DNA from 4 places in the Ruegeria sp. BHSB058 genome. Region 2 is predicted to be linked to each of the others. Evidence: riboswitches for the same ligand, from Rfam matches in the RefSeq annotation. Region 2 holds a riboswitch; each other region holds the start of a gene.
What was found. Region 2 has a riboswitch for cobalamin ahead of AC2FNB_RS08475 (DUF1636 family protein). Riboswitches for the same ligand answer to the same signal wherever they lie in the genome.

Region 1: it holds a riboswitch for cobalamin, as region 2 does, so the genes downstream of both, AC2FNB_RS01610 (ABC transporter substrate-binding protein) here and AC2FNB_RS08475 (DUF1636 family protein) in region 2, are expected to answer to the same signal.
Region 3: it holds a riboswitch for cobalamin, as region 2 does, so the genes downstream of both, AC2FNB_RS11110 (hypothetical protein) here and AC2FNB_RS08475 (DUF1636 family protein) in region 2, are expected to answer to the same signal.
Region 4: it holds a riboswitch for cobalamin, as region 2 does, so the genes downstream of both, bluB (5,6-dimethylbenzimidazole synthase) here and AC2FNB_RS08475 (DUF1636 family protein) in region 2, are expected to answer to the same signal.

What each region holds. Positions count from the first base shown of each region.
Region 1 is NZ_JBXWSF010000004.1:11,918-16,125, reverse strand. Features, by position in the region: gene AC2FNB_RS01615 (FecCD family ABC transporter permease) at 1-567, opposite strand, end outside; gene AC2FNB_RS01610 (ABC transporter substrate-binding protein) at 564-1,574, opposite strand; cobalamin riboswitch at 1,725-1,917, opposite strand; gene AC2FNB_RS01605 (Mur ligase family protein) at 1,960-3,696, opposite strand; gene cphA (cyanophycin synthetase) at 3,706-4,208, opposite strand, start outside.
Region 2 is NZ_JBXWSF010000024.1:11,099-15,306, forward strand. Features, by position in the region: gene AC2FNB_RS08465 (NAD(P)-dependent oxidoreductase) at 1-958, opposite strand, end outside; gene AC2FNB_RS08470 (LysR family transcriptional regulator) at 1,037-1,921, shown strand; cobalamin riboswitch at 1,993-2,199, shown strand; gene AC2FNB_RS08475 (DUF1636 family protein) at 2,270-2,653, shown strand; gene cobW (cobalamin biosynthesis protein CobW) at 2,657-3,712, shown strand; gene cobN (cobaltochelatase subunit CobN) at 3,728-4,208, shown strand, end outside.
Region 3 is NZ_JBXWSF010000036.1:13,787-17,994, reverse strand. Features, by position in the region: gene AC2FNB_RS11120 (alpha/beta hydrolase family protein) at 1-554, opposite strand, end outside; gene AC2FNB_RS11115 (TetR/AcrR family transcriptional regulator) at 637-1,212, shown strand; cobalamin riboswitch at 1,276-1,481, shown strand; gene AC2FNB_RS11110 (hypothetical protein) at 1,571-1,975, shown strand; gene AC2FNB_RS11105 (protein-tyrosine phosphatase family protein) at 2,013-2,516, opposite strand; gene AC2FNB_RS11100 (DNA polymerase III subunit gamma/tau) at 2,685-4,208, shown strand, end outside.
Region 4 is NZ_JBXWSF010000006.1:75,411-79,618, reverse strand. Features, by position in the region: gene AC2FNB_RS02870 (glycosyltransferase family 4 protein) at 1-524, shown strand, start outside; gene AC2FNB_RS02865 (aspartate-semialdehyde dehydrogenase) at 637-1,659, shown strand; cobalamin riboswitch at 1,735-1,913, shown strand; gene bluB (5,6-dimethylbenzimidazole synthase) at 1,958-2,725, shown strand; gene AC2FNB_RS02855 (carbonic anhydrase) at 2,770-3,420, opposite strand; gene AC2FNB_RS02850 (hypothetical protein) at 3,571-3,960, shown strand; gene AC2FNB_RS02845 (leucyl aminopeptidase family protein) at 4,023-4,208, shown strand, end outside.

The DNA.
Region 1 (4,208 bases), on a different contig from region 2:
ATCGGCATTGGCGGATTTGGCGATGATGAAGGCCGTCATCGCGTTGAACAGCTGCGATCCCGCAATCCCCGCCAGAACGATCTGCGCCGTTGCCGCCCGTCCGCCACCCGCACCCGCCGCACGGGCCAGGATGGCAACGAACCCAAAAGCCAGCAGCGCACCGTTGAACGCGCCAAAGGACAGGGACAACGCGCCGCCGCCCAATCCGGCGATGGTCACCGCCACCGCCCCGGTCGAGGCCCCGGCAGAGATGCCCAGAATATACGGATCGGCCAGCGCGTTGCGCAGCAGCGCCTGCAGCACCACACCCGCCACGGCCAGTCCCGCGCCGCAGGCCGCGGCGACCAGCGCCCGTGGCAGCCGGTAACTCCACACGATCCCCTGATCGATCGGATCGACGGCCAGACCCGCCCCGGCCAGCTTGTTGGCCAGCACTGAAAACACAAGCTCGGGCGCAAGCGCGGTTTCCCCGATCATCGCGCCCGCCAGAACCGCCGCAACCAGCACCGGCACGGCAAGGCACACGGCCCCCAGTACGTGCCGGGCGATTGCGGCGATCTCGCTCACTGGCTGTTACCGCCGCTGCTCAACTCCTCGGCCAGATCCTCCAGCGCCGGAATTGCGCGTATGGTGGCGTCCATGGCCTGTGCGTCCATGATGACGATGCGGTCGTTCCTGACCGCATCCATCCGGCTGGCCACCGGGTCGTTGCGCAGAAACTCCAGCTTTTTCTCATAGTCATCGGCGGCAAAGCGGCGACGGTCCATCTTGGCGATCACGATGACGGTCGGATTGGCCTTGGCAATGGTTTCCCAGCCCACCGTCGGCCATTCCTCATCCGTTTCGATGACGTTGCGGATGCCCAGCGCGTTCATCATATATCCCGGCGCGCCTTTCTGCCCGGCCACGAACGGATCGCTTTCCATCTCCGGGGACGAGAACCAGAACACGGCGGACACGTCGTCAAGTTCCACCGCCTTCGCCCTGGCAATGGCTGCGGCCTCGCGCGCCCTGTAGTCCGCCACCAGTTCCGCACCCTTCTCGGACGCCCCAAAGACAGCGGCCAGTTCCTCGATCCCCTGATACAGCGTATCGGTCGAGAACATCTCGATCCGCGTCCCGTCACTGCCGACCGAGTTGTCCTTGCCGACGCAATCGGCGGGCATCACATAGGTCGGAATGCCCAGTTCGTGAAACTGTTCGCGCGTGGCAACGATGCCTTCGGGGCCGACATGCCATTCATATTGCGCCGCCACCAGACCGGGCCGCCTGGCAACCACGCTTTCAAAGCTGGGGTCGTTGTCGGCCAGACGCTCCACCTTGGCGTTCACCTCGGCAAATTCAGGCAGAACCTCGTTGAACCAGACCGAGGTTCCCAGAACCTGCTCGCCCAGCCCCAGCGCATAAAGCACCTCGGTCGCGGCCTGACCGACCGTGACCGCCGACGCCACTGGCGCCTCGAACGTCACCGAATGGCCGCAGTTTTCGATGGTCAGCGGAAAACTTTCGCTGGCGGCCACACTTGCCGCCGACAGAGACAGGGAAAGGCCCACAAGGCCGGTACGCAAAACCATGATGATCGATCTCCATATGTCAATGACCGGAGAACGGGTGAAAGGGCATTGACCAAAGCGACAGTCGCATTTCGTCTTCTGTCGGTGCAGGGCGGCGCACGGCCCCCCGGCAGGATCCTTTGGCAACCTCCCCGGACAACCCCGTCCGGTGTGTTTCGGTTTTTACCGGCAGGTCTCCTGACTGACGGGTCGTCGCCTGTCCTGTCTTCCCAGACCTGAAAGGCCCAGTGACACGAACGGACAGCGCTCGCCGCCTACAGTTGCGGGGGCAGTTCCGGTTGATGCCGCGCGGCACCTCGGATTCCCTCTTAGCCCTTTCGGGACCGGTACCGCGCGCTTAGTGCAATCCTTACGGTGCGGCAAGAAAATTCTGCGCGCGCCCGGGCTAGCTCTGCAAAAGGTTCAGCACCGCATCGCGCTCTGACAGAACCAGCAACAGCGCCAGATCACCGGGCTCGACCCGATCCAGGATCATCCTGCTGGCCTCGACCGGCGAGGCCGCGCGCAGAACCTGATCCTCCCGCAGCCCGCATTCCGTGGCGGTCTGCCGGATCAGCGCCGGAATCTCGCCCAGCTCACGCCCCCGCAGATACCCTTCCAACTCGGCGGCGACCACCACATCCGGTTGAAACCCCAGCGCCGTTCTGGTGACCTCCCGGATATCCTGGTCCGACCGATCGCCCGCATGGCTCAGCACGATGAAGCGCCGCTTTGCCGACAGCCCGCCCAGCGCCTCGCACACGGCCGCAATCGAATGTGGATTGTGGGCAAAATCGACAAACACCCGCGCGCCGTTAAAGGCGAACTCGTTGCACCGGCCCGGATTGTCACGGGCATCGGGCCTGAACCCGGCCAGCCCGGCGCGAATGGCCTCAACCGGGATCTCCATCGCACGCGCAAGGCACAGCGCCGCCATCGCGTTCAGGATGTTATAGCGCGCCGCACCCCCCATGGTCAGCGGCACATCGCGAACCGATTGAATGACCTGCTCGGCCTGCCCATCGAAGAACACGATCTCTTCTCCACGCAGGAACGAACAGCACTCTCCCCGCTCGCGGGCGCGGCGGATCAGATCGTTTTCCGGGTCCAGCGAGAACCACCAGATCACACCCGGCGTGGTTTCCGCCTCGTCCCGCACAAAGGGATCATCCGCGTTCAGGACCAGAACACCGCCCTTCTTCAGGGCGCGGCGCACGGCAAACTTCGCCTGCGCCAGTTCCGGCACCGTGTTGACGCCGTACTGGCCCAGATGATCGTTGGCCACATTCGTCACCACCGCGGCCGAGGCCGCGCGGGTCGGCAGCCCCCGGCGCAGGATGCCACCGCGCGCCACCTCAAGACAGGCGATCTCAAGCCGACGGTCCCGCAACAGCATCCGTGCACCGCCCGGCCCGGAATAGTCGCCCCGGTCCAGGATATCGTCCCCCACCCGCACGAACTCGGTCGAGGTCAGCCCCGCCACCCGGCCCGACGCACGGGCAATCGCCTCCAGCAGACGGGTCGTCGTGGTCTTGCCGTTGGTGCCGGTGATGAAAGCGACGGGAATGTTGTGCAACGCGCCCCAATCCACCGCGTCGGGCGAGGGCAACGCATCCCAGGCCCATGTCCGGCTGCCCGCGCCGTGACCCAGCGAGATCTCGTCATCGTCGCACAGGATATCGACGCCGTGCTTCTCCGCCGCCTTGATCAGCGCGATCAGGGCCGGGTTGGCCTCACGCTCCATGACGCCCCTGAGGTCGGCAACCATCGCCTCGAAATTTCCCGAGGCCGCCCCCGTCAACTCCGCCGCACAGAAATGCCAGGCGGTCTGGGCCGCAAATACCGCCGAATACAGCTGATCCATCGGCGCGGAAATCGCCAGGTTCACGCCGCCGGTGAACGCCCGCCACGCCAGCGCCTCATCCTGCCAGCCCAGCGCATCCAGCACGCGGCGCGCATGCACCTGCCACAAGCCGGTGACACGCTGCGCCAGATCACCGTCGAAAAACACATCGACAACCGCCCCCGGACTGTCCCACATCAGGCCCGGCCCGGTCAGCCGGCGCGCGTCGTCCACACGAAACAGATCGCTTTGCGCGCAGGTGATGGTCAGCGCGGTTTCAAGCGCCTCTATCCTGTCCATGTCGCCCCCTCAGTCGGAGTCCTCACCAACATCCCGCGGCAGCCGCACGCCGCGTTCATCCCGGATCAGCGCCTGATCGCTGTCAAACAGCTCCTCGAACGCGCCGGGAACGGGTGCAGGCGCCGCCGCACTCGCCTCGGCAGACTCGGCATCCTCATCCGAATTGAAATAGATGATCTGCTTCCAGCACCGCGCCGTGTCATCACCAAAGATCACCAGCACGTCGCCTGGTGCCGCCATGTCCAGCGCCGCGTTGATCGCCTCGACCTCGTCGGGAATGACGCTGATCGCCTCCTCGGCAACTCCGCCCGACATCAGGCCCGATTTCAGCATCTGCGGGATTTCGTCATGGCCGCGCCCGCGGCGGTTGTCATCGGCCTTGCAGATGAAATGATCGAAATGCCCCGCCAGCGCCTTCGCCGCATCCGCCACGTCCTGATCGCGCCGGTCACCGGGCATCGAGACGACGCACAGCCGCCTGCCCTTGACATCCATCCGGTCGGACATCGCGC
Region 2 (4,208 bases):
CTTCGGGTTCATCATCGACCATCTCGGGCGGGAAGCCCGGGGCGCGGATATCGAGGCCCGTTGCTTCTTCGAGGCGCTTGATGATGTTGGGAGACAACTCGCGGGGGCCAAAACGCGCGATCCCGTCGTTGAAGATGTCGATCAGAACCGGGTTGATCTCCAACGGCACGTTGGCGCGATCCGCAACTTCCTGGAACAGGCCGATGTCCTTTTTCACCAGATCCATTGTGAAGGAAATATCGCGCGAACCGTTCAGGATCACCTGGCTTTCGGTTTCATGCACGAACGAGGTGCCGGACGAGATTTTCATCGCCTCATAGGCGGTGTTCAGATCCATGCCCGCAGCCTTGGCAACAACCAATGCTTCGCAACAGGTCACAAGGTTTGCTGTCGCCAGATAATTGGTGAGAACCTTCAGAACCGAAGCCGACCCGAGGTCGCCAGTGTGCAGGATGCGGCGGCCCATCGTGGTGAGGAAGGGCAGGATACGTTCGAACGTCGCGCGGTCGCAGCCCGCGAAAATCGAGATGTTGCCGGTATCCGCCCGATGGCAGCCGCCCGAAACCGGGCAGTCCACCGCGGCGCCGCCGCGCTCGATCACCATGGCGCCGAGCCTTTTGACCTCGGCCTCGTCGGTGGTCGACATCTCCATCCAGATCTTGCCCGGCTTCACTTCGGGCAGCATCTGTTGCATCACCGCGTCCGAGGCCGCAGGCGATGGCAGGCAGGTGATGACGGCGTCACATTCGCGCATCAGCTGTGCCGGACCGTCCGCGCGTTTGGCGCCACGCTCGACGAACATGTCGACCAGATTTTCATTCAGGTCATGCACCGCCAGATCAATTCCGTTCCGCAAGAGCGAGCCTGACAGTTTGTGGCCCACATTACCCAGACCGATGAAACCAACTTTCATGGATTTGTCCTCCCCGGCGGGCGTATGCCCGCGTATACGATTCATGCGGTGACTATGAAGCTTTGAAATCGGCAAGAGAAACGAATAATAATGATCGCAATGGTCAAAAAATTTTGGTGATAAATGGACCGCCTTCCAAATCCGGCCTGGTTGCGAACGTTTGAGGCGGCGGCACGCCATCTGAACTTTACCACGGCGGCGAAAGAACTTGGGCTGACCCAGACGGCAGTGTCGCTGCATATCCGCTCGCTGGAAGAGGATTTGGGCGAAAAACTGTTTCTGCGCGCCGCGCGTCGGATCGAATTGACCGAACTTGGCCAATCCTATGCGCTGACCGTGCGGCGGGCGCTGTCGGATATCGCGCTCAGCACCAACAGCCTGTTTGGTCCGGCCACCCGCCAAAGCCTGACAATACGGGCAGCAATTTCGACCGCCACCTATTGGATCGCGGCGGAATTGCCTGATTTCAGCGCGCAATATCCGGAAATCCCTGTGCGGCTGGTGTCGCATATCTGGAATGACAGCGCCGCCCCTGCAGATGTCGATATCGAGATCCGGTTGGGATATGGCGATTGGCCGGGCGTCATGGCCGAGAAGTTGAGCGAGGAAACCATCGTTCCGGTCTGCCGTGCCGGTGACCCCGTTCCCACCATCCGGCAGATGCACAGCGGGCCGTTGATCCACATTCTCGGCTACGAGGACAACTGGGCGCGCTACCTTGAGGCGCACGGGCTTGACCACGACCCATCGGCAACCCGGCACGCCGTCGATACCACGGTCGCGGCGTTGCAACTGGTGATGGGAGGGGCGGGTTACGCCACCATCCTCGGCCGTTTTGCGCGCAATGCCATATCCCAGGGCGCACCGCTGCAAATTGCCGGGCCACCGATTCCCTTTGGGCAGTCGCATTACCTGATCCGATCCGACGCGGCGACATCGGTTTCCGGTTCAGCACGCCTTTTCGAGGCATGGCTGCGGGACAGGTTGGCTGGCGATGCCGCTGGTTAACGATGGCGGGTCGCTTTTTCACCCTGACGGTTCACAAGCCTGACGCCGCGCTTGACAAGTCCCCTGCCCTTGCCGCATGTCCGCGCTGTTGGTGTCTGCGCGAGCAGATGAAAAGGGAATGCGTCAGCGGTTCACCGTCAAACGCAGCCGCCCCCGCGACCGTGACCGGAGAGGGTGCCCAAATGCCACTGGCCGACAGGCCGGGAAGGCGGGACACCCGACAGGGACAAGCCCTGACATCCGTAAGCCGGGAGACCTGCCAGCGCCCGAAGACCAGACCGGACGGGGTGTTCCGGTGTCGGGCCGTGGCCCGCATGAAACCCCGTTCCCCGAAACCTGAATGGGGGGATGAGAGACGTGACCGAGCCTGCACCAGTCGAACTGCTGGTCTGCACCACCTGCCGCCGGGGTCTGCCCATCGAGGATGACGCCCAGCGCCCGGGCGCGCTGTTGCACAAGGCGCTGACCGAGGTCGAACTGCCCGATGGCGTTCTGCTGAAACCGGTCGAGTGTCTGTCGAACTGCGATCAGGGCTGTTCGATCGTGCTGCGTGGCGGGCCGTCGCGCTGGACCTTCGTCTATGAGAACCTGAGCGAAACAGACGATGTCGCGATCATCGTCGAAGGCGCGACCAAATACCTGGCCACCGAGGACGGGCTGGTAAAGTGGCGCGACCGCCCCGAACATTTCCGCAAGAACTGCGCCGCCCGCATTCCCCCGATTGGAGCCTGAGCCATGAGCACCCTTGAAAAACTTCCCGTCACCGTGATTACCGGCTTTCTGGGCTCGGGCAAGACCACGCTGATCCGCCACCTGATGCAGAACCCACAGGGCAAGCGGTTGGCCGTGGTGGTCAACGAATTCGGCGATGTGGGCGTCGATGGTGAGATCCTGAAAAGTTGCGCCATTCCGGATTGCCCGGCGGAAAACATCATGGAGCTTGCCAATGGCTGTATCTGCTGCACCGTGGCCGACGATTTCATCCCCACCATCGAGGCGCTGATGGCGCTGGAGCCGCGCCCCGATCACATCCTGATCGAAACCTCGGGTCTGGCGCTGCCGAAACCGTTGCTCAAGGCGTTCGACTGGCCCGACATCCGGTCGAAGATCACCGTGGACGGTGTGATTGCGCTGGCCGATGCCGAGGCGGTGGCCGCTGGTCGCTTCGCGCCGAACGTCGAAGCGGTGGACGCCCAGCGCATGGCGGACGAGTCCATCGACCACGAAACGCCGCTGTCAGAGGTGTTCGAAGACCAGATTTCCTGCGCCGATATCATCCTGCTGACCAAGCCCGACCTGGCCGGACCCGACGGCGTTGCGAAGGCCAGGGAAATCATCGCTGCCGAGGCCCCGCGCCCGCTGCCGGTGGTCGAGGTCGCCGAAGGGGCCGTGGACGTGCGCGTTATCCTGGGGCTGGAGGCCGCTGCCGAGGATGACATGGATGCCCGCCCATCGCACCACGACGGGGCGGACGATCATGAACACGATGATTTCGAAAGCGTCGTGATCGAGTTGCCCGAGCAATCCGATCCCGCCGACCTGATGGCCCGGATCGAACGTCTGGCAAACGAATTGAACATCCTGCGCGTCAAAGGGTACGCCGCCGTATCCGACAAACCGATGCGTCTGCTGGTGCAGGCTGTGGGCGCGCGTGTTCGCCACCAATACGACCGGGCTTGGAAACCGGGCGAAGAGCGCCGCTCGCGCCTGGTAGTGATTGCCGAGCATGACGACATCAACGAAGCCGCAATTCGCGGTATTCTCGAAGGTGTGGCCGAGGCCGCCGAATAAGGGACCGAGACGCCAATGCATGTCGTCTTTCGCGAAAGCCACGGTCTGGAAGAGACCGAAACACCGACCGATCTGGGCCAGAGCCCGGGCGATCTGGTGGTGCTGTCCTTTTCCGACAGCGACCTTGGCGCGTTCGCGGCGGGCTGGCATCGCGGCGGCGGAGCCGAGGGGCGGATGCCGTCATTGCGGCTGGCAAATCTGTCGGCGCTTAAGCATCCGCTGTCGGTCGATACCTATGTCGAACAGACGCTGGAGGGGGCCAAGGGCATCCTGATCCGGCTTATAGGCGGCGTGCCGTACTGGTCTTACGGGCTGCAGCAGGTTCATGCGCTGGCGCAATCGAAAGGGCTGGCGCTGGCTGTTCTGCCAGCGGACGGGCGTGAGGATACCCGGCTGGACGACTATTCCACCCTGCCGGTCTCGACCCTGCGCCGCCTTGCGCATCTGTGCGATACCGGCGGCGAGGTGGCGGCCCAGGCCGCGCTGGCACAGATGG
Region 3 (4,208 bases), on a different contig from region 2:
GCAGGTAGATCTGCTCCGAACCCAACAAGACGCCCAGGCAAATACCCCAAACTCTTAACCAGCAGCGGAACATGCCCGAACCAAAACATTCTGGCGAGCGCTTGATAAGGCCAAGGGTGATCGCGATGTTGTACCAGCCCTGAACAGACACAGATCATTCTGTCGATTTCTTCGATGCCAGGCTGCAAAGGACCGAGCATCCCGCCAATCGAATGCCCGATGACCCAAAGCTTTGAATTTGGGAACCGACGACGCATTTCCATCCGAGCCGCGGGCATGTCGACCAATGCCCAGTCGGTCATGGATGACTTGGATTTCTTTAGGTTGCCGGTCAAAGAGTGGCCGAAATCCCGGTAATCGTACGTCAGACAAGCAATTCCGCGTTCTAAGGCCAGCCACGATGCGAAATGTCTGTAGTAGTCCCTCGGAACACCGGTCGCCCCATTGAGCACGACCGTAACTTCTGGCTGTTCCTTCGCATGAAAGAGGCGGGCAGACAGTTGGTAGTCGCCCGAGTGAATAAGAAGGTCTTCAGCTGACACCTGGTCCTGCATATTTAACTCCGCGCCCCTAGACCGGTCGGTCTAGTTCTGATCTCTGGACCAATTGGTCCAGTGCTGTCAATAATCCACGCAAATGACTGAACGTCCTTTGCCAACAAAAGAGCGCCTGATTCGGGCTGCGGCCGATCTTTTCCAGAGGTCGGGCTATCACGGGGTCGGGCTGAACGAAGTTCTTTCCGTGGCTGACGCACCCAAAGGATCGCTGTATCACCATTTCCCGAATGGAAAGGCCGATCTGGCGCTTGCGGCCGCTACTTGGGCGTCCGATGTGATGCTTGGTCTTATTGCCGCGTCATTTGAGCCTGCGGAAGATTTCCAGTCCGGGGCCACAACTCTTTGCAACAAGATAGCGAAACTTTTCGACAAATCAGGTCAGTGGGATACCTGCCCGATTTCCGCTACTTTGTTCGAAGGGCCGGACAACAATATATTCCGCAACCATGCCTATCACTTGTACGAGGGTTGGATAACCGAAGTCGCACATCACGCAAGGCGACTTGGAGTGGCCGAGCCAGAATTCGCGGCAGATACTGTGTTCATACTGCTCCAGGGCGGGTGGCAGTTGGCCCGGGCAAGGCGATCTTCGGAGACCCTAAGAAACGTGCCTTGCCGCTTGAGCAAGATGTCGACGTCTAAACAAATTCAGTAAACCCGCCCGGCGCGACAAAGGTGCTTGAGCCGCAGGATTCGTCTTGACCCAAAATTGTGCGCCCGCTAGCGATTAGGCGATGGTTTCCGGCCGCGTTCACGGTCGGAATGAAAAGGGAACACGGTACGGTTCTTCCAGAACCAAATCCGCGACTGCCCCCGCAACTGTAGGCGGCGAGCGAAGCCGAAATGCCACTGGTCCAAGGGCCGGGAAGGTCGGCAAAGCAGCGACCCGCAAGTCAGGAGACCTGCCATCGGAACTGAAACTCGAACTCGGGCGGGGTGTCCGGGACAGGGTCCGATAGCTGCTTGCTGTCCTTCCCGTCCGTTGTCCTCGTCACCAGCGCGGAGGGCGCGACATGATTTGGAAATCCGACAAGCACCTGTTCACAGCAACAGTGTGCCAGAAAACCGGTAAACCCTGCCCGGCATTGGCGCAAATGGGTAAAAAACTGGCACAGGCGATATCTGCGACAAAGCCATTGACTGCAGATGACTTCGAGATCGACGGAAGTTGCGCACTTGCACATTGTGCCACTGGGTGCGATGCCAGATTCCGCGCCGATCATTCTCGCATTCGAGTATTCTGCGGTGTGAATGACGAGGCGGATAGCGAACGCCTGAACCAGATTGAAGACGCTCTATTGAACTCTTCTCGGACCGTTTTTCCCTCGGGTTGGATCAAGCAGATGCCCTGCGCGTTCCTCGAAGCAGTTCCGCAGGGCAACCGGGCGGCAGAAACCGCCTGCCACGCGCCACTTTGAAAGAACGCCAACGCAAAAAATAGCCCTCAGCCCGGCCTCAGGGCCGATCTGCCACCATCTGCCCTTTCAGCGCCCAATCCATTTGGGGTTCGGTTTCGACGGCGCAGGGGCGAATGGCGCGTAGCCGTTTCAGCGCATCCGAAGGTCGTTCACCACATTCGACCATCAACCTCAGCGCAGCCATTCCCGATCTTCCGCAACCGCCACGACAGTGGATCAAAATTCGACCACCGCCCGCAAGTGCCTGCCGCGCAGACGCACTGGTCTCGGCCCATTTCGCCTGGACATGACTGGGCGGGATACCAAAATCTTCGATCGGCAAATGGACCCATCGGCAGGCGCGCGCCTGAATATCCAAGCCGAAACTGCGCGCGCCGTCTTGGATCATTTCGACCTCTGTCGTCATCGAAATCACTAGGCCCGGTTTCCAGTCGGCAATGGTGTCGAGGTCAGAAGGATAGTCTCCGCTCCGGCCCGGCATCTGGCAGATAGCCAATGTGCCTCCGCCCACCTGCAGCCCAAATATCACCAGTTGTGACACGATTAGCTCCCACACAACCAACACGCTGAAATCTGCATTCTCCAATCGATGCCTGAGTGTTTTACCCCGGCTTGCAAGCAATCCAAACCAAAATCGGACCTGCTGCTGTGGACGCGGGCATCGCGGCACACTACGCTGCGGTTTTAAGACGAATCCGGCAGAGCAGACATGACCGACACCGCACCCGCACCCTACCAGGTTCTTGCCCGAAAATATCGCCCCGAAACCTTTGCCGATCTGGTCGGCCAGGATTCGATGGTGCGGACACTAAGAAACGCCTTTGAAGCAGACCGGATTGCGCAGGCTTTTATCATGACCGGCATTCGCGGGACGGGTAAAACCACCACCGCACGGATCATCGCCAAGGGCATGAACTGCATCGGGCCGGATGGAAACGGAAAGCCGACAACTGAACCTTGCGGTCAGTGCGAGCATTGCGTTGCGATCATGGAAGGCCGTCATGTAGACGTGATGGAGATGGATGCAGCAAGCCGGACCGGTGTTGGCGACATTCGCGAGATCATCGACAGCGTTCGCTACCGCGCTGCCAGCGCGCGGTATAAGATTTACATTATCGACGAGGTTCACATGTTGTCGACCAGCGCGTTCAACGCGCTGCTGAAGACGCTTGAAGAACCTCCGGCGCACGTGAAATTCATTTTCGCGACAACTGAAATTCGCAAGGTTCCGGTCACAGTTCTGTCTCGTTGCCAGCGCTTTGATCTGCGTCGGATCGAACCCGAAGATATGATCGGCCTGCTACGCATGATCGCCGAATCGGAGGGAGCTCAGATCGCTGGCGACGCACTGGCTCTGATCACCCGCGCAGCTGAAGGTTCGGCCCGGGATGCGACCTCGCTTCTGGATCAGGCGATCTCGCATGGCGCCGGGGAGACCTCTGCGGATCAGGTACGTGCAATGTTGGGGCTGGCGGACCGGGGTCGGGTTCTGGACCTGATGGACATGATCCTGCGGGGCGATGCGGCGGGGGCATTGACCGAACTGGGTGCGCAATATGCCGAAGGCGCCGATCCATTGGCAGTGTTGCGAGATCTGGCCGAGATCACCCATTGGGTTTCTGTTGTCAAAATCACGCCTGATGCAGCACAAGACCCGACCGTTTCGCCCGACGAACGCGCGCGAGGGATACAAATGGCACAGGCGCTGCCTATGCGCGTTTTGACGCGGATGTGGCAGATGCTGCTGAAGGCGCTGGAGGAAGTTTCTGGTGCGCCTAATTCCATGATGGCCGCCGAGATGGCGATCATTCGTCTGACTCATGTCGCCGATCTACCCAGCCCGGAAGAACTGATCAAGCGACTGCAAGATGCGCCTGCGCCACCGGCACCGAACGGCCCGGGTGGAGGAGTTCCCTTGTCAGGCGGGAGTACGTCGACCGCACAGTCAACAGCATCTTATGCGCCAGGCAACCAGTCCGCTCGGCGTCACAACAGCGGTGCGCCAGTTGCAGCCCTCGCGCAGGACCTGCAAGCCGCTTTGGGGCGATACCCAACATTCGAACACGTGGTCGAACTGATCCGCTCCAATCGTGACGGCAAGTTGCTGGTCGATGTTGAGGACGGGATTCGCCTTGTTGCTTATCAACCGGGGCGTATTGAGTTTACCCCGTCCGACAAAGCGCCCAACGATCTGGCCCAGAGGCTGGGCGCAAGCCTGCAACGCTGGACGGGC
Region 4 (4,208 bases), on a different contig from region 2:
AAGGCACGGATGCCTTTGTCGATGCGATGATCGATCTGTGTGGGCGGTTCGACGATGTATCGGGCATTGTCATGGGCCGGGCGACCGAGCAGCACACCGGCTTTCTGAACGATCTGAAACAGAAGGTCGCAGACGCCGGGCTGGCCCACCGCATCCTGTTCAAGCCCGAGGTCACCGTGGACCGGATCGCGGAATGGTATCAGGTGCTGGACCTGTTCATCGCCCCCCAGCGATGGGAAGGGTTCGGCCTGACCCCGCTGGAGGCGATGGCCTGCGGTGTGCCGGTGGTGGCCACCGATGTGGGCGCGTTTTCCGAAATCGTGACCGACCCGTCGCTGGGCCGCGTCGTGGCCCCGAACAACATCCAGGCGCTGGCCGGCGCGGCGGCGGAGATGCTGGCGGACCGCGATTCTCTGGCCCGGTCCGGAGTGACGGCCCGCGCCCATGTAGAGACGCATTTTGATATCGAGGGCGAAGCAAATGCGCTGGTCGAGGTCTATGAGGGCCTTCTGGCCGGGGGCTGAGACACAGCGCCACGCCTCAAATTGACGTCAGGGACGCAAATACGCCGCCTGCCCCCTTTCTTCTGCGACAAAGGGTGCTATGAACGCGCGTCCTTAACTCAGGAGACAAGACATGGGCTATCGCGTCGTCGTCGTCGGCGCCACGGGCAACGTGGGCCGCGAAATGCTGAACATCCTGGCCGAGCGCCAGTTCCCCGTGGACGAAATTGCCGCTTTGGCAAGCCGTCGTTCGCTGGGCACCGAAGTCAGCTTTGGCGACAAGACGATCAAGACCCAGGACTTGGCCACCTTTGACTTTACCGGCTGGGACATGGCGTTGTTTGCCGTGGGTTCGGCCGCGACCAAGGATTACGCGCCCAAGGCGGCAGCGGCGGGCTGTGTCGTGATCGACAACTCGTCGCTCTATCGCTATGACCCGGACATTCCGCTGATCGTGCCGGAAGTGAACCCGCAGGCGATCCACGACTATTCCAAGAAGAATATCATCGCGAACCCCAACTGCTCGACCGCGCAGATGGTGGTTGCGCTGAAACCGCTGCATGACCGTGCCAGGATCAAGCGCGTCGTGGTGTCGACCTATCAGTCGGTGTCGGGAGCGGGCAAGGAAGGCATGGACGAGCTGTGGGATCAGACCAAGGCCGTCTACAACCCGATCAACGAGGTCGAGCCGAAGAAGTTCCAGAAGCAGATCGCCTTCAACGTCATTCCGCATATCGACGTCTTCATGGAGGATGGCTCGACCAAGGAAGAGTGGAAGATGGTCGCCGAAACCAAGAAGATCGTCGACCCCAAGATCAAGGTCACCGCGACCTGCGTCCGCGTTCCGGTCTTTGTCGGCCATTCCGAGGCGGTGAACATCGAGTTCGAGGAGTTCCTGGACGAAGACGAGGCGCGCGACATCCTGCGCGAGGCACCCGGCATCATGGTGATCGACAAGCGCGAGGCCGGTGGCTATGTCACCCCGGTGGAATGCGTCGGCGATTTCGCCACCTTCATCAGCCGCATTCGCCAGGATTCGACCATCGAGAACGGCATCAACCTGTGGTGCGTCAGCGACAACCTGCGCAAGGGCGCGGCGCTGAACGCGGTGCAGATCGCCGAGCTGCTGGGACGGGAAGTTCTGAAGAAGGGGTGAAGCTCCTTCGGATTGGGAATGTCAGGGGCGCGGAAACCGTGCCCCTTTTTCGTTGACCTGCCTGCGTGACCGACTAATGTCCGGCCACCTTTCGGTGCCCGCCCGTGCGGGAGAATCGGGAACGCGGTGCAAACCCGCGACGTGCCCAACGCTGTAAGGGGGACTGTGCGGACATGAACCACTGGCCTTGGCCGGGAAGGGGTTCGCGCGGGAAGATCCCGAGTCAGAAGACCGGCCGGAAGGGATGGCGCAGCCTGCGTGGACGGCGGGCGGCGCGGGACCATCCAAGGGGACTCCGATGGCCATTACCACCGAACCGGCGCTGATGGCGCCCGACGCCTTTGACAAGGCGAGCCGCGAAGCGGTTTATCGAACCATCCTCAACCGTCGCGACACCCGCGGGGATTTCCTGCCGGACCCGATACCCGAAGACCGGTTGAGCCGTGTCCTTTTGGCGGCGCATCACGCGCCATCGGTGGGATTCATGCAGCCGTGGGATTTCCTGATCCTGCAGGACCGTGATATGCGCCGGCAGGTGCATGAGCTGTTTGCCAAGGCCCATGCTGAGGCCGCGCTGATGTTCCCGGTCGAGCAGCGCGACACTTATCGCAAGCTCAAGCTGGAAGGTATCCTCGAGGCGCCGATCAACATCTGCATCACTTGCGACCGCAGCCGCTCCGGGCCGGTGGTGATCGGTCGCACTCATATACCGGTGATGGACATGTTCTCGTCGGTCTGTGCGGTACAGAATTTCTGGCTGGCGGCACGAGCCGAGGGGCTGGGGGTGGGCTGGGTGTCGATCCTTGACAATGGCGCGCTGAAAGAGGTGCTGAACCTGCCTGCCGAGGTTGTACCCGTCGCATATCTTTGTGTCGGGCTGGTCCGTGGTTTTCACGACAGGCCGGAACTTGAAAAGGCTGGTTGGCTGCCGCGCCGCGCGATCACCGACCACGTGCACTTTGGTCAATGGGGGCAAACCGGCGGTGATGCAGAGCTGACCGGGCGCTTGCGCGCGGACCAGGCATCAATCGCAGACGGAACGTTCCTGTCGCGGCGGCTGGGCTGATTTCCAGAAGCGGTTCGGGCGTCGAAGATCGGCGCCCGGGTCACTCAGACCGGTTCGAACTTTCCTTTCGCAGGATCATAGCTCTGCAATCCGCCTGCGCCGATGTCGGTCCACAGGCCGTGAATGCTGAGGCTTTTGGCCTCGACGGCGGAGGCGACGAACGGGAAGGTCATCAGGTTTTCCAGCGAGGCCACCACGGCCTGTTTCTCGAACTGGCGGGCCTGTTCGATGTTGTCCTTGAGATCGGCAACCAGATCGTATTTCGGTTTCAGGATATCCATCCAGCGCCCGACGAAGCTTTCCTTGGCCTCAAGCTGTGGCGCCTGCCCCTTGCACATGTCGATACAGCCCTGAACGCCACCACATTGCGAATGGCCCAGCACGATCAGATGCGCGACCTTCAGCGCGGTGACCGCATATTCGATGGCCGCGCTGGTGCCGTGGTGATCGCCATCGGGCGCATAGGGCGGTACCAGGTTGGCAATGTTGCGGTGGATGAAGAATTCGCCCTGATCGGCGCCGAAGATAGATGTGACGTGCACCCGGCTGTCGCAGCAGGAGATCACCATGGCGCGCGGATGCTGCCCTTCGTTGGCCAATGTGCGGTACCAGGCCTCGTTCTCGGCATAGGTCGTGGCTTTCCAGCCATGGTAGCGCTTGACCAGATAATTCGGCAGAGGTTTAGCGAAGTCCATTCCAGTAAATCCCCAAGGTTTTCTGTGCTGCAGCGTGATCTAATCCGAATTGAAACAAAATTCGAGACATTATCCACTTTTGCCGAAACCTTTTGCCAACCACTGTGGCGCGAGGATGCGACCGTGCCGTGGGGGTGCGACTTTATTGGGGTGAACGTGGTGGAGAAAGTGATCACACTCGTTCAGAGGGAAACCGTGCGACTGGATCCGGACCCTCTGGGAAATCTTTACGATCAGCTGGGCGATTCGGGCGCCGAGGATGTGGTATGCCGCGCCATCGAAGAGCTGGCCCTGCGGCTGTCGCGATGCGAACTCATGTGGCGACAGCGGGATTGGCTGGGTCTGCGCAAGGCCGCACGCTCGCTGGTGGCGATTGCCGAACAGGTCGGCATGACGGCGCTGACCCGCGTGGCGGGAGATGTGTCAGAAGCCGTGGATGCCGGAGACCACGTCGCCGCCAGCGCCACGCTGTTCCGCCTGATCCGGGTCGGCGAGCAGTCGTTGGTTGCGGTTTGGGACCAACGGCATCTTTCGATCTGAAATGGCTTGCAGGTGCCCCGGCGCAAGGTAGTCTGGCCGCACCTCAACCAAGCGAGCCGTTCATGCCCCTGTCTTTTGCCCCTCCCTCCGACCACGCCCTGCACCTGCATGTAATCGAACAGGCCGCGCTTGATGCCTGGCTGGATGCGCAGGACAGCGAGGTTCGGGGTTGGGTAGCGTCCAACGGGTTCACCGGCGCACTGGGACAGGCGCTGTTGGTGCCGGGCCGCGAAGGCGCGGTGCGATTT